Regions from separate parts of the Clostridium novyi NT genome, predicted to be linked through region 2. Evidence: predicted binding sites of a transcription regulator. Region 2 holds the regulator's gene; each other region holds the start of a gene.

Region 1 (8,112 bases), 640 kb from region 2:
GGAATATTAATTGGAGAAAAGGCACTTTTATCTGCTTATGAAAAAGGAGAAGGAAGGGTTACTCTAAGAGCAAAAACAAATATTGAAAAATTAGAAAATGATAGATATGGAATAGTTATAACTGAATTCCCTTATAGAAAAAATAAATCTAAAATGTTACAGACAATATCTGAAATGACTGCTGATAAAAAGCATAGTAAAGCATTGGATGCTATTTCTGATATAAGAGATGAATCAGATAGAAATGGAATAAGAGCTGTAATAGAATTAAAGAAATCAGCAAACATAGAAGAAGCTGAAAGAGTATTAAAATACTTATTTAAAAAGACTGAACTTCAATGTAATTTAAGTTTTAATATGGTTGCAATAGCAGATGGAAAACCAAAAACATTAGGATTAAAAGCTATATTAAAATATTATGTAGAGCATCAAAAGGACGTTGTTATAAGAAGGACTAAAAAAGAACTTGAAATAGCAGAAAAAAGATTTCATATAGTAGAAGGATTTATTAAAGCTATAGATATAATGGATGAGATATTAAAAACCATAAGAGCCTCAAAATCTAAAAAAGATTCGGAAGAAAATTTGGTTAACAAATTTGGATTTTCAAGAGAACAAGCCGAGGCTATAGTAGAATTAATGCTATATAAATTAACTGGTCTTGAAATAAAGGTTTTTGAAAAAGAATACAAGGAATTACAAAGACGTATAAATGCCTTAACAAAAATATTAAATAGCGAAAAAGAATTATTTAAAGTTATAAAAAAGGAACTAAATGAAGTTAAGGAAAACTACGGAGATGAAAGAAGAACAAATATAATTCATGATGATGAAAAAGCTAAAATTGATATAGAAGAACTTATTTTAGATGAAGATGTTATAATTACAATATCTAATGAAGGATATATAAAAAGAGTTTCTGAAAAATATTATAAAAGAATTAATCCAAAAGTTGAGGATATAGAGTATAGAGAAGGAGACTTTAATAAAGCTATATTAGAAGGCAACACTAAATATAGTTTAATTATATTTACAGATGAAGGAAATCTATATCAATTAAGAATTGTTAATATAGCTGAAATGAAATGGAAAGAAAAAGGAGAAAGACTAGATAATCTAATAAAAACATTAGATTTGGAAAAAGAAAAGCTTATAAATTTCTATGTAATTGAAGAATTAAATAGTCATAAGAACTTTATTTTCTTTAGCGATAGGGGAATGATGAAAAAAAGTTCTTTAGATAAATTTAAAACAAACTATTCTAAATTATTAGCTTTAAAATTAAAAGAAAATGAAAAATTAATAAATGTAAAGTTAGCTGATAACAATAGAAAAGAACAATACATAAAAGTGCAAACTAAAAATGGGTTAAAATTTACTGTAGGAGAACCTAGACTTGAAAATAGTGATAGAAATGTTATGGGAAATCAATTATTTAATTTATCAGCAGAGGATAAAGTTAAGGAAATTTCGTATACTGATGAATTTGAGATAAAAAACTTTGCCGTTAATATAAATAATAAAGGAAAGATAAAGGTATCTAAAAAAGTTAATTATAAGAATTTCAAAGGATGCTATGCAAATTCACTTAGCAATATAATTATTTTTGGAGATAAAGGAAGTGTATTTTTACTTCCTGCATATTTAATAGAAAATATCGATAACAATGGAGTAAAATTATCAAACTTAATAGATGAATTTAATGAAAATGAAGAAAGTATAGTAAATATTTTTGCTATTACTGAATTTAACGATGAAGAAAGTTTTTATTTTATAAGTGAAAATGGATATGTTAAAAAGACTATGTTAAATGAATTTCAGGGAAATTATTCCTACACAAAAGGATATAAGTTAAAAGATAAAGATGATAAATTGATAAATGTACTAAAAAAAGATAATAAATTAGAAAAAGATATTTTACTTATAACTAAAAAAGATATGAGAATAAGATTTGATAGTGATAGCATAAATCCTATGGGTAAAATAGCTTCAGGGGTAACGGGAATAAGCTTAAGTGAAGATGATAAGGTTATTTTTGGAGAATTTATATATTTAGAGGATAATGATGATAAAATAAAAGTTTATGGAGAAACTAAGAATAAACTAGAGGTTATGTATGAAGATGACTCTGAAGAGGTTGTTATATTAAAGGGTATAAATAATCAAAACAGAGCAGGAAAAGGTAAAAAAATAAGAGTTTCAAACTGTAACAGTAATATAAAATTTATAAAATAAAAAAGCACTCTAAGTATACAAAAATATACTTAGAGTGCTTTTTTATACTACATATGTTTATTTAAACTATAATACAAAAAAGTGTGTACTTGATATTTATTCAGTAATGGAATAAAATCAAAATTGTCAGACAAAGTGTTTTTTTTTTAACAAAAGCATTTAATACACAAAGGACATTTTATTGATAGAATCCACTGGATATTATGAAATGTAGGTTGTGAAAAATATTATAGTAGGAGGTAATATAAGATGGATTTTAATTTAACTAGAGAGCAACAAATGGTAAAACAAATGGTAAAAGAATTTGTAGAAAATGAAATAAAACCTATAGCTGCTGAAACAGATGCAACAGGTGAATTTCCAATGGAAGTTTACAAAAAATTAGGTAAATATGGTATCATTGGTTTACCATATCCAAAAGAATATGGCGGAACAGGTGGAGATTACCTATCTTATATTTTAGCAGTAGAAGAAATTTCAAAAGCTTGCGGAAGCTTAGGAATCTCATACTCAGTTAATACTTCATTATGTTGTGGAGCTATATACCAAAACGGTACAGAAGAACAAAAGAAAAAGTATCTTCCAGACTTATGCTCAGGAAAGAAATTAGGTTCTTTTGGATTAACTGAACCAAACGCAGGAACAGACGCATCAGGCGCTCAAACTGTAGCTGTTAAAGATGGAGATAACTACATATTAAACGGACAAAAATGCTTTATAACAAACAGCCCACTTGCTGAAACATTTGTTATATTCGCTATAACTGATAAATCAAAAGGAACAAAAGGAATTTCAGCTTTCATAGTTGAAAAAGACTTCCCAGGAATCTCAATTGGTAAAGTTGAAGACAAAATGGGTATCAGAGGAGCACAAGTTGGTGAAATCATCCTTGAAGACTGTGTAGTTCCAGCTGAAAACTTACTAGGAAAAGAAGGAAAAGGATTTGCAATCGCAATGAAGACTCTTGATGGAGGAAGAATTGGTGTTGCAGCTCAAGGTCTTGGACTAGCTGAAGGTGCATTTGATGCAGCTAGAGAATACATGAAAGAAAGAAAACAATTCGGAAAACAATTATACAAATTCCAAGGTATCGCTTGGAGAATGGCAGATATGGATGTAAGAATCGAACAATCTAGATACTTATTATACACAGCTGCTATGGATAAAAACAACGGTAACCCATACTCAGTTTCAGCTGCAAGAGCTAAACTTTCTTGTACAGATACTGCAATGTACGTTACAACTGAAGCAGTTCAATTATTCGGTGGATACGGATACATTAAAGATTACCCAGTAGAAAGAATGATGAGAGACGCTAAGATCACTCAAATCTACGAAGGAACTAACGAAGTTCAAAGAATGGTTATTTCAGGATCAATATTCAGATAATAAGTTTAATTTAAGGAGGAATAGACAATGAAAATAGTTGTTTGCTTAAAGCAAGTTCCAGATACAAATCAAGTTAAAATAGATCCAGTTACAGGAACACTTGTAAGAGAAGGAGTTCCATCAATAATAAACCCAGAAGATAAAAATGCATTAGAAGAAGCATTAAGATTAAAAGATGAAAACGGAGCAACTGTTACAGTAATAAGCATGGGACCTCCACAAGCAGAAGCTGCTTTAAGAGAAGCTATGGCTATGGGAGCTGATGATGCAATATTAATATCTGACAGAGCATTCGCTGGAGCAGATACACTTGCAACTTCACATGCACTTGCAGGAGCATTAAAGAAATTAGAATATGATATCATATTCGCAGGAAGACAAGCTATCGATGGAGATACTGCACAAGTTGGACCAGAAATAGCTGAACACTTAGGACTTCCTCAAATTACTTATGTAGAAAAAGTAGATGTTGATGGAGACAAATTAACAGTAAGAAGAGCATTAGAAAATGGATATGAAGTATTAGAAGTTCAAACTCCATGTCTTTTAACAGCAATCAAAGAATTAAACGAACCAAGATACATGGATATGAGAAATGTATTCGGATTATTCGAAAGAGAAGTTAAAGTATGGTCAGCTGATGATATAGACGTTGACAAAGCTTTACTAGGATTAAAAGGATCTCCAACTAAGGTTAAAAGATCTATGACTAAAGAAGCTAAAGGACAAGGTGAAGTAGTTAATATGCCAGTTAAAGAAGCAGCAGCTTACGCAGCTTCAAAATTAAAAGAAAAACACTACATCTAGTATACAGTATATAAGTAGGAGGGATAAGTAATGAATATAGCAGATTTCAAAGGCGTTTGGGTATTCGCAGAACAAAGAGATGGAGAATTACAAAAAGTAGCTTTAGAATTACTTGGAAAAGGTAGAGAAATTGCAGACAAATTAAACGTAGAATTAACTGCAGTTTTACTTGGAAATAAAATCGAAAATGTTGCAAATGAATTATTAGCACACGGAGCTGACAAAGTTCTATATGCTGAAGATGAAAGATTAGCAAACTACACAACTGGTGCTTACACTAGAGTAATTTGTGATTTAGTAAACGAAAAGAAACCAGAAATCTTATTCATAGGAGCTAGCTTCATAGGAAGAGATTTAGGACCTAGAGTTGCAGCTAGATTACACACTGGTTTAACAGCAGATTGTACATCATTAGATACTGAAGAAGGAACAGGTCACTTATTAATGACAAGACCAGCATTCGGTGGAAACTTAATGGCAACAATCATGTGTACAGAAAACAGACCACAAATGTCAACTGTAAGACCTGGTGTTTTCGACAAATTAGCAGCAGACGAATCAAGAGTAGATGCAGCTAAAATCGAAAAAGTTGCAGTTAAATTAGATGCTGAAGATTTAAAAGTAACTGTTAAAGAAGTTGTTAAAATAGCTAAAGAAGTTGCTGATCTTGGAGAAGCTGAAGTAATCGTAGCAGGTGGTAGAGGAGTTGGAAGCAAAGAAAACTTCGCTAAACTACAAGAACTTGCTGACGTATTCGGTGGAGTTGTAGCAGGATCAAGAGCAGCTACAGATAACGGCTGGATAGATCACGAACTACAAGTTGGACAAACTGGTAAAACTGTAAGACCTAAAATATACATCGCTTGCGGTATTTCAGGAGCAATCCAACACTTAGCTGGAATGCAAGACAGTGATTACATCATCGCTATTAATAAAGATGCAGATGCTGCAATCATGAAAGTTGCTGATCTTGGATTAGTTGGAGACTTAAACAAAATAATCCCAGAATTAATAGCACAAATCAAAAGCTACAAATAATTAGTAGATATATAAAAGCTGTTGAATTATTTCAACAGCTTTTTTATGTAATAATTTATGTATTATTAGGATAAGATTTAAGAACTTTTAACAATCTTATCTTTTTTATTTTCCTAAAAGTATTTATAATTAAAGAGAACATGGAGGGAAATAAAATGAAAAAACATATTTTAAAAAATGGGATAAATTTATATTATGTTAAAAGACAAGGAAGTATTTCTTCATTTTGCATTGGATTTAACGCAGGGGCTTTGGTAGAAAGAAAAAATATGGGTATAGCACATGCTGTAGAACATATGGTTTTTAAAGGAACAATAAATAATACAGAAAGCGAAATCAACTCTAAATGTGATAAAATATTCGGATTTAATAATGCTATGACAAATTATCCTTATGTAATATATTATGGAACTACACTATCTTCTGACTTTGAAGAAGGTTTTAGTTTATATTCAGATATAGTGTTAAATCCAACTTTCCCAGAGGAAGGTTTTAAAGAAGAAATTAACGTAATATTAGAAGAGTTAAAAGAATGGAAAGATGATCCATATCAAGAATGTGAAGACGAACTGTTTTATAATGCATTCAAAGAAAGAAGAATTAAGGAATTAATTATAGGAAATAAAGAAAGTGTATCCTCAATAACGCTAAAGGATATAAAGAACTTTTATGATGAACATTATGTACCAGAAAATTGTGTTATTAGCGTTGTATCGTCATTAGAGTTCAATGAAGTTTTAGATATAGTAAATAAATATTTTGGAACATGGAGTAAGAAATCTAATTTGGAAGATTTAAATCTATACGAAGATAACATACCAGGAATATATACTAAAATAAGAAATGATTTAAATGGTGCAAAAATACAGTACTGTTTTCCAATACATGATTTAAGTGATGAAGAAATAAAAATTCTTAATGTATTTAATTCTAGATTTGGAGATGGAATTAGCAGTATTTTATTTGATGAAATTAGAACAAAAAATGGACTTGCATATGATATAAGAAGCTATATAAAAAATGAAAATGGTATTAAGTTATTTACAATTACTCTCGGTACATCTAAAGATAATGTAGAAAAAGCTATAAATTTAATAAATAAAAACATAGAAGATATAAAAAGTAAAAGAGGAATATTTACTGAGGAATGCATAAATGACGTAATTAAAAGTATAAATTTAAAAAAGGAATTGTCATTAGAGCGATCAATAGAATTAAGTAAAAGAATAGTAACTGAAAAAATAATGTTTAATACTACAAAAGGAGTTTTTGAAGGTATTGTTAAAAATCATACAATTAATGAAAATACAATATTAAATCTCATATCAAAAGTATTGAAAAATCCAAGCATTCAAGTGTTAATGCCTGAATAAAATGAGAAAAATAAGCACTAACTATAAATAGGTGCTTATTTTATTATATAATTATATTGAATTTAAAATGATAATCATTTACAATAAATAATGTCTATATTAAGTAAACTTATGAATAAAAGTTAAATATAGGAGGCAGATATGGATAAAATACTAAATGTGCAGGGAATGACTTGTGCAGCTTGTGCAAAATCGGTAGAAAGAGCTTCTAAAAAAACAAATGGTGTAATTTATGCAAATGTTAATTTTGCATCAGAAAAGTTATATGTAAAATATGACGAAAATGTAGTATCGGACAAAGAGATAATACAGGCTATTGAAAAGGCTGGATATTCTGCAAAAGAAGAAAAAAACACTAAAACTGTTACTATGAAAATTGGTGGAATGACCTGTGCAGTTTGTGCAAAAGCAGTAGAAAAAACTACAAGAAAACTTGAAGGAGTAGAAAAGGCTGAGGTTAACTTTGCTACAGAAAAGTTATATTTAGAGTATGAGCCTTCAAAAATAAGAATTTCTAAAATCAAAGAAGCTATAGATAAGGCTGGATACATAGCAGAAGATAATGAAGTATCAGTTGATATAGATAAAGAAAGAAAAGAAAATGAAATGAAAGTTATGTGGAATAATTTTATATATTCAGCGGTATTTGCAATTCCACTTTTAATAATTTCTATGGGACACATGATGGGGATGCATCTTCCAAGCATAATAGATCCGTCTATAAGTCCACTTAATTTTGCGTTAATTCAACTTATACTAGTTATTCCTTGCATATATAATGGAAGAAAGTTTTTTAAAGTAGGTTTTAAAACATTATTTAAGGGTAGTCCCAATATGGATTCATTAATTTCTATAGGAAGTGGTGCTGCAATATTATATGGTATATTTGGAATTTTTAAAATAGCTACAGGTCATAATGAATATACTATGGATTTATACTTTGAATCTGCGGCAACTATAATAACACTGATTTCTTTAGGAAAATATCTAGAAGCTAAGTCTAAAGGTAAAACATCAGAGGCTATAAAAAAGTTAATGGGACTTTCTCCTAAAACAGCTCTTATACTTCAAAATGGAGAAGAAGTAATAATTCCAATAGAAGAAGTAGAAAAAGGAGATATTATTATAGTAAAACCAGGTGAGAGGATACCGGTAGATGGTGTTTTGATAGAAGGAAATTCCTCTATAGATGAATCAATGCTTACAGGGGAGAGTATACCCGTTGAAAAGAAAGTAAATGATAAAGTTTATGGTGCTACTATAAATAAAA
Region 2 (8,112 bases):
AGAAAAAATATACAAAGACAACTACAAAAAGGTGATCAAAATGCTTGTTTTAATAAAGTATTTAAGGATGTAGTTGAATTTAAAATCATTGATGATTATACTGTTAAATTTATTTTAGCCAAGGAAAACCCAGAGTTTTTAAGGGATTTAGCAAATCCATGTGCAGCAACCATGGTAAGTCCTAATTCAATAAAAAAGTGTAAAGACAAGCATTTCAATCACCCAGCTGGTACAGGACCCTTTGAATTTGTAAAGTGGAACAAGGGAGAATCAATGGTTATCAGAAGAAATAATAAGTATTGGGGAGAAAAATGCAAAGTTGATAAAATAATTATAAAGTTTATAAACAAAAGTTCACAAAAGGTGGATAAGTTTATAGGTAATAATGTAAATATTGTGGATAACTTAGATTGTCGAAGTGTTATTGATATACAGAAAAATGGAGGTAAGATATTAGAGCAAAAGGGTGAAAATATAAATTATATGAAATTTAATCATCTGAAAAGTCCATTTAATGATGCCAAAGTGAGAAAAGCTATATGTGAGAGTATTAATAGGGATGAAATTATAAAGAAATTATATCAAGGATATGCTGCTAAAATAGAAGATGGCATTAATTATAATACACATGGAAATATAGATGAATTAGAAAAGGTGAGAGAACAAAATAATATTATAAAAATTATAATTTATTCAAATCCTACATCTTACAATAATGTAGGAGAAAAATTAGCTGAGTATATTCAGAAGGATTTATTAAACATAGGAATTAAGTCCACTATAGAAGTGACAAGTTTAGATAAATATGATGATAAAATTAAAAGCGGTAATTGGGATATTATGTTTTGTGGAGAAGTTGGAGAGGATATTTTTAAAATAGAAAGAGATAACTTAAACAAAAATATAATATTTCCTATATGTAATTCAAAGTTTATGGCAGCTTATGATAACTCCATAGTAAACTTTAAGTATCATCCCACTGGAATTTTATTTTTAGATAAAATTGATATTAAGAAAAAATAGAAACAGTATATTAATTTTAGTAGAAAACCCCTATAACATGATGTTATAGGGGTTTTTAAGTTTAGAGCATTTCTTCCCATTGCTCATATAATTGTTCAAGTTCAGTTTCTTTATCTAAAAGTTCTTTATTAACTTCTTCACTTTTAACAGGATCGGAATAGATTTCTTCAAGACATAGTTTTTGCTGTAAATCTTCTATGTTTTTTTCTAAGTCTGCAATACTTTGTTCTAGATTTTTAACTTTTAGTTTTTTCTGTTTTTCAATTTTAGCTTCTTCACGTTTCTTTTTCTTTTCAGTTTGAATTTGTGTTTTAGTTTTTCCTTGAGCTTCTTCTAATTGTTGAAATCTAAAAGGATTTTTTTTCTTTTCAACATAATAGCTATAGTTACCAAGGTAAGTTTTAATACCATCTATGTTTAGTTCATGAATTTTTTCTACTACTTTATTTAAGAAGTATCTATCATGGGATATAACAAGGACAGTACCATCATAATCCATTATTGCATCTTCTAGGGCTTCACGTGACATAATATCAAGGTGGTTAGTAGGTTCGTCCAATAATAAGAAGTTAGATTTTGAAAGTATTATTTTAAGTAGATTTATTCGACACTTTTCTCCACCACTTAATTTTTCGACTTTTTTAAATACATCATCACCAGTAAATAAAAATGCAGCTAGAACATTTCTAATTTCAGTTGTGGTCATCTTAGGAAAATCATCCCAAACTTCATCTATAATAGTTTTATTTGGGTCTAAATTAGATTGTTCTTGATCATAGTAACCTATAAATACATTTTTCCCTAGAGAAAAAGTTCCTTCATCTTGCTTGATTTTATCCATAAGGATTTTAAATAGAGTAGTCTTTCCACGTCCATTTTCTCCAATTAAAGCAACGTGTTCTCCACGTTTTATATCTAAATTTAAGTTTTCAAATAGTAACTTATCTTCATAGCGTTTAGATAAATTTTCGGCGTACAATACGTCATTACCGCTCTTTATCTTAGCTTCAAATTTAAATTTGTGCATTTTCTTATCATTAGTAGGAGAGTCAAGTCGCTCAACCTTATCTAATGCCTTTTGTCTACTTTCAGCGGCTCTAATACTTTTTTCTCTATTAAAAGAGCGATATCTTTCAATGATTTCTTCTTGGCGTTTGATTTCTGCTTGTTGAAGATTGTATGCCTTTAGCTTTTCTTCATATGCTTTTTTCTTTAAATCAATAAATGCGGTATAGTTTCCGTTATAAACATCTAACTTTCCATTTATAAGTTCAAAGGTTTTAGTTGTTATACAGTCTAAGAAAAATCTATCGTGGGAAATTATAATTATAGTTCCTTTGTAACCTTTAAGATATTCTTCAAGCCATTCAATTGCATCTAAATCAAGATGGTTTGTAGGTTCGTCTAGTAGAAGTATATCAGGGTTAGATAAAAGAAGCTTACACAGGGCAACTCTAGTCTTTTGACCGCCACTTAAAATGTTTATAGATTTATCATAGTGTTCTTCAGTGAAGCCAAGTCCCTTTAATACTTTACCTATTTCTGCTTTATAAAGATATCCACCGCGATTATTATAAAGTTCTGATAAGTTTGTGTAGTCTTTTATAACTTTATTATGATAATCTGCATTTGAAGGATCATAAGGTTTATTCATTTCTTGTTCTAATAAAGCAAGCTTATTTTCCATATCAATTAAATCTTGAAAAACTAAAAGAGCTTCATCATATATAGAATTTTCACTATCTAAAGATAGATGCTGAGAAAGATAACCTACTTTTTTATTTTTATCTAAAAATAAATCACCACTATCATAATCTAGGGTTTTAGTTAATATCTTAAATAATGTAGATTTACCTGCACCATTAGCACCAACAAGGCCTACGCGTTCTCCTTCGTCTATATTAAATGTTATATTTTTTAGTATTTCATCTATTCCATAACTTTTTTTTAAATTTTTACAACTTAAAACGATCATAAATGTTCACCTTCCTGAGTATATTTTACTATGTAAGTGTAAATTTTTGTAGTCAAATTTTTTGCTAAAAATTTATCATTATAGTTAAGTATTTAACATAGTTTTAGTTAAAATGGTTGATAATAGCCCATATTTTACGAAAATTTCGAAAAATAGCAACAATAGTATAATCTGCAATTATGCATTATATTAACATAAACTATAAAATTATGATTAAATAGTTATAATTAGTTTAAAAAATAGGATAAAAAATAGAATTTTAAGGGAATACTATTATTGTATAAATAAAATAACTATAGTAAAATAATTAATAGCAATTAGTGTTGGAAATATTATAAGTATTAAGCAATATACTATTTCTTTTACTGAAATTAAAATGAGGAGTGTAACTAAGTGGAGAAAAAAAGAAATATTTCGATGGCCGTTATCAGGAGATTGCCTAAGTACTATAGATATTTAGCGGAGCTTATGGATAATGACGTAGATAGGATATCATCTAAGGAATTAAGTGAAAAAATAGGGTTTACAGCATCACAAATACGACAAGACCTTAATAACTTTGGAGATTTTGGACAACAAGGATACGGTTACAATGTAAAGGATCTATATAACGAGATAAGGTCTATACTAGGATTAGATGAGAATTATAACATAGCTATTATAGGTGCTGGAAATATAGGTCAGGCAATTGCAAACTATACGAATTTTGATAAAATGGGGTTTAATTTAAAAGGAATTTTTGATGTTAATCCTAAATTACTAGGATTAAAAATAAGGGATGTAGAAATCAGGGATATTGATCAATTAGAAAGCTTCCTGCAAGAAGAGAAGATTCATATAGGTGTTATTTGTGTAACTAAGAGCAATGCTCAAGACGTATGCAATACACTTATAAAAAATGGGGTTAAAGGGATATGGAATTTCGCACCGATTGATTTAAATGGTGCAGACAATGTAGTTATAGAAAATGTTCATTTAAGCGAAAGTTTACTTACACTTACTTACCTTTTGAATGGTTTTAACTAAACAAAAAAGGAAAATTTAATGACATTTTGAAAAATCTTATATTTATATTATTGAAAAATGTAGATATAAGTTATATAATTATAATTGTAAGTTTTGTCTTGGGGTAATCATACCTAAATTTTTTTAAGTTTAATTGTTACTATATTAACAATATGCTAGTTAAAATTTATGGGTGCAATATAAAATGATGGGGAGGATTATTATGGAATTCAAAAATGTTTTGTTACAAAAAGAAGGTAGCCTAGCTATCGTAACTATCAACAGACCTAAGGCTTTAAATGCTTTAAACACAGAGACATTGAATGAATTAGATTTAGTTCTTGATGAAATCGAGAATGATGACAATGTCTATGCAGTTATAGTAACAGGTGCTGGTGAAAAAGCATTTGTGGCTGGTGCTGATATTTCTGAAATGAAAGACAAAAGTGTACTAGAAGCAAGAAAATTTGGACTTTTAGGAAACAGAATATTCAGAAAAGTTGAAACATTAGGAAAACCAGTTATAGCAGCTGTTAACGGTTTCGCTTTAGGTGGAGGTTGTGAACTTTCAATGTCTTGTGACATAAGAATAGCTTCTGAAAAAGCTAAATTTGGACAACCAGAAGTTTCACTTGGAATTACTCCTGGATTTGGTGGAACTCAAAGACTTGCAAGACTTGTAGGTATGGGAATGGCCAAAGAATTAATTTATTCAGCTAAAAACATAAATGCTGAAGAAGCTTTAAGAATAGGACTTGTAAATAAGGTAGTTGCACCAGAAAACTTAATGGAAGAAGCTAAAAAATTAGCAAATCAAATTGCGGGAAGAGCTCCTATTGCTGTAAGACTTTGTAAACAAGCTATAAACAGAGGAATCCAAGTAGATATAGATACAGCAATTAATATAGAAGCTGAAATCTTTGGGGAGTGCTTCTCAACAGAAGACCAAAAAGATGCAATGACAGCGTTCGTAGAAAAGAAAAAGTTAGACGGATTTAAAAACAGATAGGCTTTAAAAACAGATAGGAGGTTAAGAAAATGAAGTTAGAATTTACTAGAGAACAAGAATTAGTAAGACAAATGGTTAGAGAGTTTGCTGAAAATGAAGTTAAACCAATGGCAGCTGAAATTGATGAAACTGAGGCGTTTCCAATGGAAAACGTTAAAAAAATGGCTAAGTACGGAATGTTTGGAATTCCATTCGCTAAAGAATATGGTGGAGTTGGTGGAGACTACTTATCTTATATATTAGCAGTAGAAGAATTAGCTAAAAAGTGCGGAACAACAAGTATAATACTTTCTGCTCATGTATCACTTTGCGCTTCTGTAATCGATGCCTTCGGTACAGAAGAACAAAAAAAGAAATACCTTCCAGATTTATGTTCAGGAAAAAAACTAGGAGCATTCGGATTAACTGAACCAAATGCCGGTACTGATGCATCAGGACAACAAACTGTAGCAGTTAAACAAGGAGATAAATATATCTTAAATGGACAAAAAATATTCATAACAAATGGTGGAGTTGCTGATGTATTTATAGCATTTGCTATGACTGATAAATCAAAAGGAACAAAAGGAATCTCAGCATTTATAGTTGAAAAAGGATTCAAAGGATTCTCAATAGGTAAAGTAGAAGACAAGCTAGGAATTAGAGCATCATCAACTACAGAACTTATTTTTGAAGATTGTGAAGTTCCAGCTGAAAACTTAATAGGAAAAGAAGGAAAAGGATTCGCAATAGCTATGAAGACTCTTGATGGAGGAAGAATAGGGGTATCTGCTCAAGCATTAGGTATTGCTGAAGGAGCTTTAGAAGAAGCTATTGAATACATGAAAGAAAGAAAACAATTCGGAAAACAATTATACAAATTCCAAGGTATGGGATGGATGGCTGCAGAATGCAAAGCTAAGATAGAAGCAGCTAGATATTTAGTATACAAAGCAGCTTATAACAAAATGACAGGAAAACCTTATACTGTTGAAGCAGCTACAGCTAAATTATTTGCAGCAGATACTGCAATGGAAGTTGCAACTAAGGCTGTTCAAATGTTTGGTGGATATGGATACACTAAGGACTATCCAGTAGAAAGAATGTTTAGAGATGCTAAGATCACTGAAATCTACGAAGGAACATCTCAAGTTCAAAAGATGGTTATTTCAGGAGCATTATTCAGATAATACATGAATTTAAGGAGGAAGAGAACAATGAAAATAGTTGTTTGCTTAAAGCAAGTTCCAGATACAAATCAAGTTAAAATAGATCCAGTTACAGGAACACTTGTAAGAGAAGGAGTTCCATCAATAATAAACCCAGAAGACAAAAATGCTTTAGAAGAAGCATTAAGATTAAAAGATGAAAATGGAGCAACTGTTACAGTAATAAGCATGGGACCTCCACAAGCAGAAGCTGCTTTAAGAGAAGCTATGGCTATGGGAGCTGATGATGCAATATTAATATCTGACAGAGCATTCGCTGGAGCAGATACACTTGCAACTTCATATGCCCTTGCAGGAGCATTAAAGAAATTAGAATATGATTTAATATTAGCAGGAAGACAAGCTATCGATGGAGATACTGCACAAGTTGGACCAGAAATAGCTGAACATTTAGGAATCCCTCAAATCACTTATGTAGAAAAAGTAGATGTTGAAGGAGATACATTAAAAGTAAGAAGAGCTTTAGAAAATGGATATGAAATATTAAAAGTTCAAACTCCATGTCTTTTAACAGCAATCAAAGAATTAAATGAACCAAGATATATGAGCATGAAGAATATATTTGGAGTATTCGATAAAGAAGTTAAAGTATGGTCAGCTGATGATATAGATGTTGATAAAGCTTTATTAGGATTAAAAGGATCTCCAACTAAGGTTAAAAGATCTATGACTAAAGAAGCTAAAGGACAAGGTGAAGTAGTTAATATGCCAGTTAAAGAAGCAGCAGCTTACGCAGCTTCAAAATTAAAAGAAAAACACTACATTTAGTATATATAGAGTAGAAGTGGAGGGATAAGTAATGAATATAGCAGATTTCAAAGGCGTTTGGGTATTCGCAGAACAAAGAGATGGTGAGTTACAAAAAGTAGCTTTAGAATTACTTGGAAAAGGTAGACAAATTGCAGATAAATTAGGAGTAGAACTTACAGCAGTTTTACTAGGAAGCAAAATAGATGCTATGGCAAATGATTTATTAGCACACGGAGCTGACAAAGTTCTATATGCTGATGATGAAAGATTAGCACACTATACAACAGGAGCTTACACAAAAGTAATTTGTGATTTAGTAGAAGAAAAGAAACCAGAAGTATTATTCATAGGCGCTACATTTATAGGAAGAGATTTAGGACCTAGAGTAGCTGCTAGATTAAAAACTGGTTTAACAGCAGACTGTACTGCATTAGACACTGAAGAAGGAACAGGTCACTTATTAATGACAAGACCAGCATTCGGTGGAAACTTAATGGCAACAATCATGTGTACAGAAAACAGACCACAAATGTCAACTGTAAGACCTGGTGTTTTCGATAAATTAGAAGAAGACAAATCAAGAGTTGATGCAGCTAAAGTTGAAAAAGTTGCAGTTAACTTAACTGAAGCTGACTTAAAGGTAAAAGTTGAAGAAGTTGTTAAAATAGCTAAGGAAGTTGCTGATATCGGAGAAGCTGATATTCTAGTAGCAGGTGGTAGAGGAGTTGGAAGCAAAGAAAACTTCGCTAAACTACAAGAACTTGCTGATGCATTAGGTGGAACAGTAGCAGGATCAAGAGCAGCTGTAGATAACGGCTGGATAGATCACGCATTACAAGTTGGACAAACTGGTAAAACTGTAAGACCTAAATTATACATTGCTTGCGGTATTTCAGGAGCAATCCAACATTTAGCTGGAATGCAAGACAGTGATTACATCATCGCTATTAACAAAGATGCAGATGCTGCAATCATGAAAGTTGCTGATCTTGGATTAGTTGGAGACTTAAACAAAATAATCCCAGAATTAATAGCTCAAGTTAAAAGCTATAACTAATAAGTAAAATGTAAGTTAATGTTTACTCTGTTATTTAGAGTAAACATTAACTATATTAAAATAAACATAAATATAAATATAGGAT
Region 3 (8,112 bases), 370 kb from region 2:
AACATGAGGATGTTTTAACACCAGCTATGGTCTGCTATGATGGATTTATTACAAGTCATGCTGTTGAAAACGTATTCTTAATGGAAAAAGAAGATGTTAGTAATTTTGTTGGTGAAAATAAGAGATTTGATAAAGGATTGCTTGGAGAAAAGAAATTAGTTGGTTCTATGGTTCTTACAAATTTCTATATGGAAATGAAACATCAACAGCTTCATGGATTATTAAATGCAAAAAAAGTTCTTCTTGAAGTAGCTAAAGAATATGAAGAGTTAACTGGAAGAAGCTATGGATTGTTTGAGAAGTATAGATTAGATGATGCAGAAGTTGCTATGGTAATTATGGGATCTTCAGCAGGTACTGCTAAAAAGGTTGTAGACGACTTACGAGAAAAGGGAATAAAAGTAGGCGTTCTTAAAATAAGATTATATAGACCATTCCCAGCAGAAGAAATTGCTGAAGCTCTTAAACATGTTAAGGCAGTAGCTGTAATGGATAAGGCTGAAGCATTATCAGGAAATGGTGGTCCAGTATTTAATGATGTTTCAAGTGCATTGTATGGAAATTCAGAAGGTAAGATTTTAATGAGTTATATATATGGACTTGGTGGAAGAGATGTTACAGTAAACTGGCTTACAACTGTATTTGATGATTTATACGCAGCTATGAAAACTGGAGAATATAAAAAATATAATTATTTAGCGGTAAGAGGATAGGGGGTGCTGTAGATGGCAACATTAAAAGAATTAACTAAAGTTGAAGATAGATTAGCTAGTGGACATAGAATGTGTGCTGGTTGCGGAGCACCAATGGTAGCAAAATGGGTTTTAAAAGCAGTAAAACCTGAAGATGAAGTGGTTGTTGGCTGTGCAACAGGATGTTTAGAAGTTTCCACAGGATTATATCCATATAGTTCTTGGAAAGATTCATTTATTCATACAGCATTTGAGTGTGCTTCAGCAACTATGAGTGGAGTTGAAGCGGCATACAAATCAATGAAATCTAGAGGGCTTATTAATAAAAATTATAAATTTATAACTTTTGGTGGAGATGGAGGAACTTATGATATAGGATTCCAATCTTTATCTGGTGCTATGGAAAGAGGTCATGATATGCTTTATGTATGTTATGATAACGGAGCATATATGAATACTGGCATACAAAGATCATCAGCTACACCATGTGGTGCTGATGCTACAACATCACCATCTGGAACAAACTCTTTAGGAAAAAGACAATTTAGAAAAGATTTAACTATGATAATGGCGGGACACCATATACCATATGTAGCTCAAACAGTACCTGTTATTCCAGGAACTAAATATATGTTAGATCTTTATAATAAATCACATAAAGCTATAAATGAAATTGAAGGTCCTAAATTTATTAATGTATTAACACCATGTGCAAGAGGATGGAGAGTTGATACTGCATCTGAACTAGATATAATTAAGCTTGCTGTAGACACTTGTTTCTGGCCATTATATGAAGTAATAGATGGTAAATTTAAGTTAACATATAAACCAGCTAAAAAGCTTCCAATAGAAGAATGGATGAAACCACAAGGAAGATTTAAACATTTATTTAAATCAGAAGAAGGAAAAGCTAAAATAAAATCAATTCAAGCTGAAATTGATAAGAGATGGGTAGAATTATTATTTCTTTGTGGAGAAGAGCTATAAATAGTAGGTTAAAAATAATTAATATAGTAGGTTAAAATAAATGAAAACTGTTAATAAATTATAGTTTATTAACAGTTTTCGTTTATTGTTTAAAAGTAGATTTATTTTTTATGTTTGATTTAATAATTAGAATAATTCCTAAAATTATAAATACTAAACTTATAACTTGAGCCATTCTAAGTGAACCTAGCATTAAGCTATCAGTTCTAAGTCCTTCTATAAAAAATCTTCCTAGTGAATAAAAAATTAAATACAAGTAGAATATAGATCCTTTTGCAAGATGTTTTCTAGTTATTAATAATAAAATGATTAATACTACTATATTCCAAATAGATTCATATAAGAATGTAGGATGATAGTAAAAACCATCTATATACATTCCATTTTGAATAAACTTTGGAAAATGAGATATAAACTCGTAGGATACTATGCCACCATGAGCTTCACTATTAAAAAAGTTTCCCCAACGACCTATAGCTTGTGCTAATATAAAGCAAGGAGCCACAGTATCAATTAAATCTAAAAAGTTTAATTTTCTATATCTGCTCATTAAATATCCACTAATTACGGCACCTATTAGTCCGCCATGAATTGCAAGTCCGCCTTCACGAATATATAAAATGTGAGAGGGATTAGCACCATAATAAGACCAGTTAAATATTACATAATACAATCTTGCGCATAGTATGGAAAATGGAAGAGCAACTATAAATACATCTGTTAATTTATCAAAATCTATATTATAAATTTTGCTTCTTTTGTATGCAAGACCATATGCTAAAATTATTCCCATACATATTAAAATGCCATACCAACGAATTTCAAGTCCGAAAATTTCAAATGCTACTGGATTCATGTTATCACTGCCTTTTTATGATTTTTGTTCCATTACTTTCAAGAATAATAGTTCCATTTATATCAGTTCTATATGTAGTAATGTTTTTGCTTTTTAGTTTTCTTAATGTTTCTTTATGTGGATGACCATAATCATTACCTTTGCCACAACTAATTATTGCAACCTTAGGATTGACTTCATTTAAAAAGTTATCACTAGTGGCGGTTTTGCTACCGTGATGACCTAATTTTAATACATCAGAGGAAATATTGTATCCTGAATTTAATATTTCTTCTTCACTTAAATTTTCCGCATCTCCACAAAATAAGAAACTAGTATTGTTATATGTAATTTTTAATACTATAGAATAATTATTTAGATTTTTATAAGTAGAATTGTTTGGAGCCACCACAAAACAACTTAATTTAGGATCTAAAGGAATATAAGTTCCAGCCATGGTTGAATTGATTTTTAAATTATTCTTCTGTAGTTCAGTTAGCATTTCTTTAAAAGAAGGTGTATTATTTGTAGCTTTAGGAGCTAAAAATTTGTCAATAGGAAAACTATGTATTATGTAAGGCATACCTCCAATATGATCGTCGTGAGGATGTGTTGCGATTACATAGTTTAACTTTTTTATACCGCATTTTTTTAAGTAATTATAAACTTTCCTATTAGGACAACCAGCATCGATTAATAAGGTTTTATTATTAAATTGTACTAAAGTAGAATCGCCTTGACCTACATCAATATAATGTATTGTTAGATAATCTTTATTAGAATTTACTGAACTACTTGATGTGAGTTTAGTATTAAAAAATATATATAACACAAATAGTAATAATACTATTATAACAGTTAATAATAAAGTTAAAAACTTTTTGTTTATTTTCATATACATTACCTATACAATAAAATTATTGTAAAATCCTTTCATAAATAAATCTAAGTTTACTTATAATTATTCCATAATATGCATTATATAAACATTAAAGGTATGAAGTATTAAAGTATTTATTGAATTCATACAATTTCAACATTATAATAGTAAGTATATATACAATTTGAGGAAGGAATGAAGCGAGTATATGAAGACATTGAGTGTGTATATGTATGTTGTATTTAATATGATAGGTACACTTTTTTCAAAAAAGAAATATAATTCTATGAAAGGAAAAGGTCAGATAGAAGAAGCGCAAAAACTTTTAAATAAAGTAGTAAAGGAATGGGCTCAAGGAATATTAGATAAAGCTGGAGTAACCGTAAAAGCAGAAGGATTAGAAAATATTCCAGATGAAGCATGTTGTTTTATAGCAAACCATCAAGGGGATTTTGATATAGTAACTATTTTAGCTACAATTGATAAGCCAATGGGATTTATAGCAAAAAAGGAAATGGAAAAGCTACCTATAATATCATGGTGGATGAAACAAATGCAATGTGTATTTATGGATAGACAAAATGTAAGAGAAGCTTTAAAATCTATAAATCAAGGTTCGGAAAATATGAAGAATGGTCAATCTATGGTTATTTTCCCTGAAGGAACTAGAAGCAAAAGCAGTACAATGGGAGAATTTAAAAAAGGAAGTTTAAAGATGGCTACTAAAGCAAAAGTGCCAATAGTGCCAATAACTTTAGATGGAACTTATAAGATATTTGAAGAAAACAATGGAAAGATAAAAAGTGGAGAAGTAAATTTAGTTGTTGGAGAGCCTATTTATCTAGAAAATCTTTCAAGAGAAGATCAAAAAAACATATCTGAGATAGTTAAAAATAAAATAGCTAAAAATTTATAATAAAAGTGTAAAGAGGAAGTATCTTCTTTACACTTTTGTTATAAATTTAAAATATACTAGTCATAATTTAATCAATAAGGTTATAAAATATGAATATAAAATTAGAAAAAATTCATAAATTGCAATTTTATATATATAAAATTGCAATTTATTTTGAATAAATAGGGTTTGTATGGTATAATTGTGTTCAAATATGATATTTGTTTTATTAAATATGCATTTTATGATTAATTATAAAGTTTTAAATTCATATTAAGAAAGTTTGAATTTTAATTTGTATAAAAGGGGCTGAAATTATGGGGTTTAATATTGTAGAGAAGATACTTAAAAATCATTTAGTTGTTGGAGAAATGAAAGATGGAAATGAAATAGGAATAAGAATAGATCAAACACTTACTCAAGATTCTACTGGAACTATGGCTTATTTACAATTTGAAGCTTTAGGAGTAGAAAAGGTAAAAACCAAAAGATCTGTTGCATATATAGATCATAATATGCTTCAAACAGGACCAGAAAATGCTGATGATCATAGATATATACAAACAGTAACTAAAAAGCACGGAATTTATTTTTCGAAGCCTGGAAATGGTATTTGTCATCAAGTTCATTTAGAAAGATTTGGAGTTCCAGGACAAACTTTAGTAGGGTCAGATAGTCATACCCCTACAGCAGGTGGAATTGGAATGATTGGTATTGGAGCCGGTGGTCTTGATGTTGCAGTAGCTATGGGGGGAGGAGAGTATTATATAAAAACTCCAAAGGTAGTTAAGGTGGAGCTTACAGGAAAACTAAATTCTTGGGTTTCTGCAAAGGATATTATTTTAGAACTATTAAGAAGATTAACTGTAAAAGGTGGAGTTGATAAAGTATTTGAGTATGCAGGAGAGGGAGTAAAAACTTTATCTGTTCCAGAAAGAGCTACTATAACTAATATGGGAGCTGAACTTGGAGCAACAACATCTATTTTCCCTAGCGACGAGATTACTTTAGAATTTTTAAAGGCTCAAGGAAGAGAAGGAGACTTTACTGAAATAAAAGCAGATGATGATGCTGTATATGATGATATTGTATCTATAAATTTAAGTGAATTAGAACCTATGGTTGCTTGTCCACATAGTCCTGATAATGTAGTTAAAGTTTCAGAACTTAAAGGTAAAAAAGTTAACCAAGTTACAATAGGAAGTTGCACAAATTCATCATATGTAGATATGATGAAGGTTTCAAAAATACTAGAAGGAAAAACAATCAATGAAGATGTATCTTTGGTAATTGGACCTGGTTCAAAACAAGTATTAAATATGATAGCTGAAAATGGGGCTTTAGCAAAAATGATTGCAGCAGGAGCTAGAATTTTAGAATCTGGATGTGGACCTTGTATTGGAATGGGTCAAGCACCTGCTAATGGGGCAGTATCATTAAGAACTATAAATAGAAATTTTGAAGGAAGATGTGGAACTAAAACAGCAGGTGTATATTTGGTAAGTCCAGAAATTGCAGCAGTTTCAGCATTAAATGGATGTATATCAGATCCAAGAGAATTTGGAGAAGCTCCAAATGTAGAAATGCCTAGTAGGTTCTTAATTAATGATAATCTTATTGTAAAACCAGCAGAACATGGGGAAAGTGTAGAAGTTGTGCGAGGACCTAACATAAAACCTTTCCCAAGAGCAGAGGAATTAAAGGATGTTGTTAGTGGAAAAGCATTAATTAAAGTTGGAGATAATATTACAACTGATCATATAATGCCATCTAATGCAAAGCTATTACCATTTAGATCTAATATACCTCATCTTGCTAACTTTTGTTTAACGCCATGTAATGAAGAGTTTCCTAAAAGAGCAAAGGAAAACGGTGGTGGATATATAGTTGCTGGAGAAAATTATGGTCAAGGTTCTAGTAGAGAACACGCAGCATTAGCACCATTGTATCTTGGTATAAAAGCTGTATTTGCAAAATCATTTGCTAGAATTCATAAAGCTAATCTTATAAATAACGGTATAATGCCATTGGAATTTATAAATGGTAGTGATTATGAAAGTATAGATGAATTTGATGAAGTTGTTATAGAAAATGCAAAGGAAGCAGTACAAAATGGAAAAGTTATTTTGAAAAACATAACTAAAAATGAGAAGTATGAAATGAGCCTTAAAGTTTCAGAAAGACAAAAAGATATGCTACTAAAAGGTGGTCTTATAAATAGCATAAAGTGTAAGAATAATTAAAAATGAGGGGGATTTGAAATGGGGTATAATGTAACATTAATTCCTGGAGATGGAATAGGACCAGAAATAACTGAAGCAACAAAAAAAGTAATTGAAGCTACTGGAGTTAAAATAAATTGGGAAGTTGTCGAAGCTGGTGCAAAAGTTATAGAAAAAGAGGGTGTACCTCTTCCAGAGTATGTAATTGATAGTATAAAGAAAAATAAGGTTGCATTAAAGGGACCTGTTACAACACCTGTTGGGAAGGGATTTAGAAGTGTAAATGTTGGACTTAGAAAATCTCTTGATCTTTATGCAAATGTAAGACCTGTAAAGACATATAAAGGAGTTCCATGTAGATATGAAAATGTGGATCTTGTTATAGTTAGGGAAAATACAGAGGGACTATATGCGGGAATTGAACATAATGTAGGAGAAGAAGCGGCTGAAACTATAAAAATAATTACTAAAAAGGCAAGTGATAGAATTGTGGATTTTGCCTTTAATCTTGCGAAAAAACAACAAAGAAAAAAGGTAACAGCAGTGCATAAAGCAAACATAATGAAGTTATCCGATGGACTATTTTTAAGATGTGCAAAGGAAGTTGCAAGTAAATATAGGGATATAGAATTTAATGATATGATAGTAGATGCTATGAGTATGAGACTTGTTCAAAATCCTGAAAACTATGATGTTTTAGTGATGCCTAATTTATATGGTGATATATTATCAGATATGGCATCAGGTCTTGTGGGTGGACTTGGAATTGTACCAGGTGCTAACATAGGAAAAGATATTGCGGTTTTTGAAGCGGTTCATGGTTCAGCACCGGATATTGCAGGGAGTGGCATAGCAAATCCAACTGCACTTATATTAAGTGGTGTTATGATGCTTAGATATTTAGGTGAAAATAATGCAGCTGATAAAATAGAAAATGCAGTATCTAAAGTTTTGGAAGAAGGAAAATGTGTAACATATGATCTTGGAGGAAGTGCTAAAACTATAGAATTTGCAGATGAAGTTATAAAACATATATAATTATAAAAATACACATGTATAATAATACTGGATAGATCATATAAAAAATCCCAAACAAAACCTTTGGTAGAAATACCAAAGGTTTTGTTTGTATATGTATAAAATATTTTGAATAAATATTCATAAAATACTTGCATAATTATAATAATAAATGTATAATTATTTATAAAGATGCAAATTACTTAATATTTATTTACAAACAAGTATTATAAAAAGGGGTATATAAGTAAAAAGGGGTGTATAAATATGAAAAAAATTATGAGCATATTATTAGTGATTATAATGGGGATTGTATCACTAACAGGATGTGGTTCAAAGGGAGCTTCTACTACAAATAGTAGTTCTGATAGTTCACTTGCAAGTGTTAAAAACTCTGGAAAATTGTTGGTGGGATTAGATGATGGATATCCACCAATGGAGTTTAGAGATGAAAAAAATAATTTAGTTGGGTTTGATATAGATTTAGCTAAAGAGATAGGAAAAAAATTAGGGGTTAAAGTTGAATTTATAACTACTGAGTTCAGTGGTATATTATTAGGATTACAATCTAAAAAATTTGATAC

What was found. The regulator Rex, encoded in region 2, represses fermentation and respiration genes when NADH is low (regulators of the CRP and FNR family bind a similar motif). The targets are predictions, from matches to a motif close to ATTGTTAANNNNTTAACAAT.
Region 1: the regulator Rex is predicted to act here: its motif matches at 2,370-2,389, upstream of NT01CX_RS07150 (acyl-CoA dehydrogenase).
Region 3: the regulator Rex is predicted to act here: its motif matches at 4,345-4,364, upstream of NT01CX_RS08380 (aconitate hydratase).

Annotation. Positions count from the first base shown of each region.
Region 1 is NC_008593.1:1,518,078-1,526,189, reverse strand. It holds gene NT01CX_RS07155 (DNA topoisomerase IV subunit A) at 1-2,235, shown strand, start outside; gene NT01CX_RS07150 (acyl-CoA dehydrogenase) at 2,485-3,624, shown strand; gene NT01CX_RS07145 (electron transfer flavoprotein subunit beta/FixA family protein) at 3,652-4,431, shown strand; gene NT01CX_RS07140 (electron transfer flavoprotein subunit alpha/FixB family protein) at 4,462-5,469, shown strand; gene NT01CX_RS07135 (M16 family metallopeptidase) at 5,625-6,842, shown strand; gene NT01CX_RS07130 (heavy metal translocating P-type ATPase) at 6,984-8,112, shown strand, end outside.
Region 2 is NC_008593.1:2,156,157-2,164,268, reverse strand. It holds gene NT01CX_RS10015 (ABC transporter substrate-binding protein) at 1-1,023, shown strand, start outside; gene abc-f (ribosomal protection-like ABC-F family protein) at 1,085-2,998, opposite strand; gene NT01CX_RS10005 (redox-sensing transcriptional repressor Rex) at 3,392-4,024, shown strand; gene NT01CX_RS10000 (short-chain-enoyl-CoA hydratase) at 4,227-5,012, shown strand; gene NT01CX_RS09995 (acyl-CoA dehydrogenase) at 5,042-6,181, shown strand; gene NT01CX_RS09990 (electron transfer flavoprotein subunit beta/FixA family protein) at 6,209-6,988, shown strand; gene NT01CX_RS09985 (electron transfer flavoprotein subunit alpha/FixB family protein) at 7,020-8,027, shown strand.
Region 3 is NC_008593.1:1,790,588-1,798,699, reverse strand. It holds gene NT01CX_RS08405 (transketolase C-terminal domain-containing protein) at 1-713, shown strand, start outside; gene NT01CX_RS08400 (thiamine pyrophosphate-dependent enzyme) at 726-1,679, shown strand; gene lgt (prolipoprotein diacylglyceryl transferase) at 1,762-2,535, opposite strand; gene NT01CX_RS08390 (ComEC/Rec2 family competence protein) at 2,540-3,409, opposite strand; gene NT01CX_RS08385 (lysophospholipid acyltransferase family protein) at 3,603-4,310, shown strand; gene NT01CX_RS08380 (aconitate hydratase) at 4,607-6,532, shown strand; gene NT01CX_RS08375 (isocitrate dehydrogenase (NAD(+))) at 6,551-7,549, shown strand; gene NT01CX_RS08370 (ABC transporter substrate-binding protein) at 7,796-8,112, shown strand, end outside.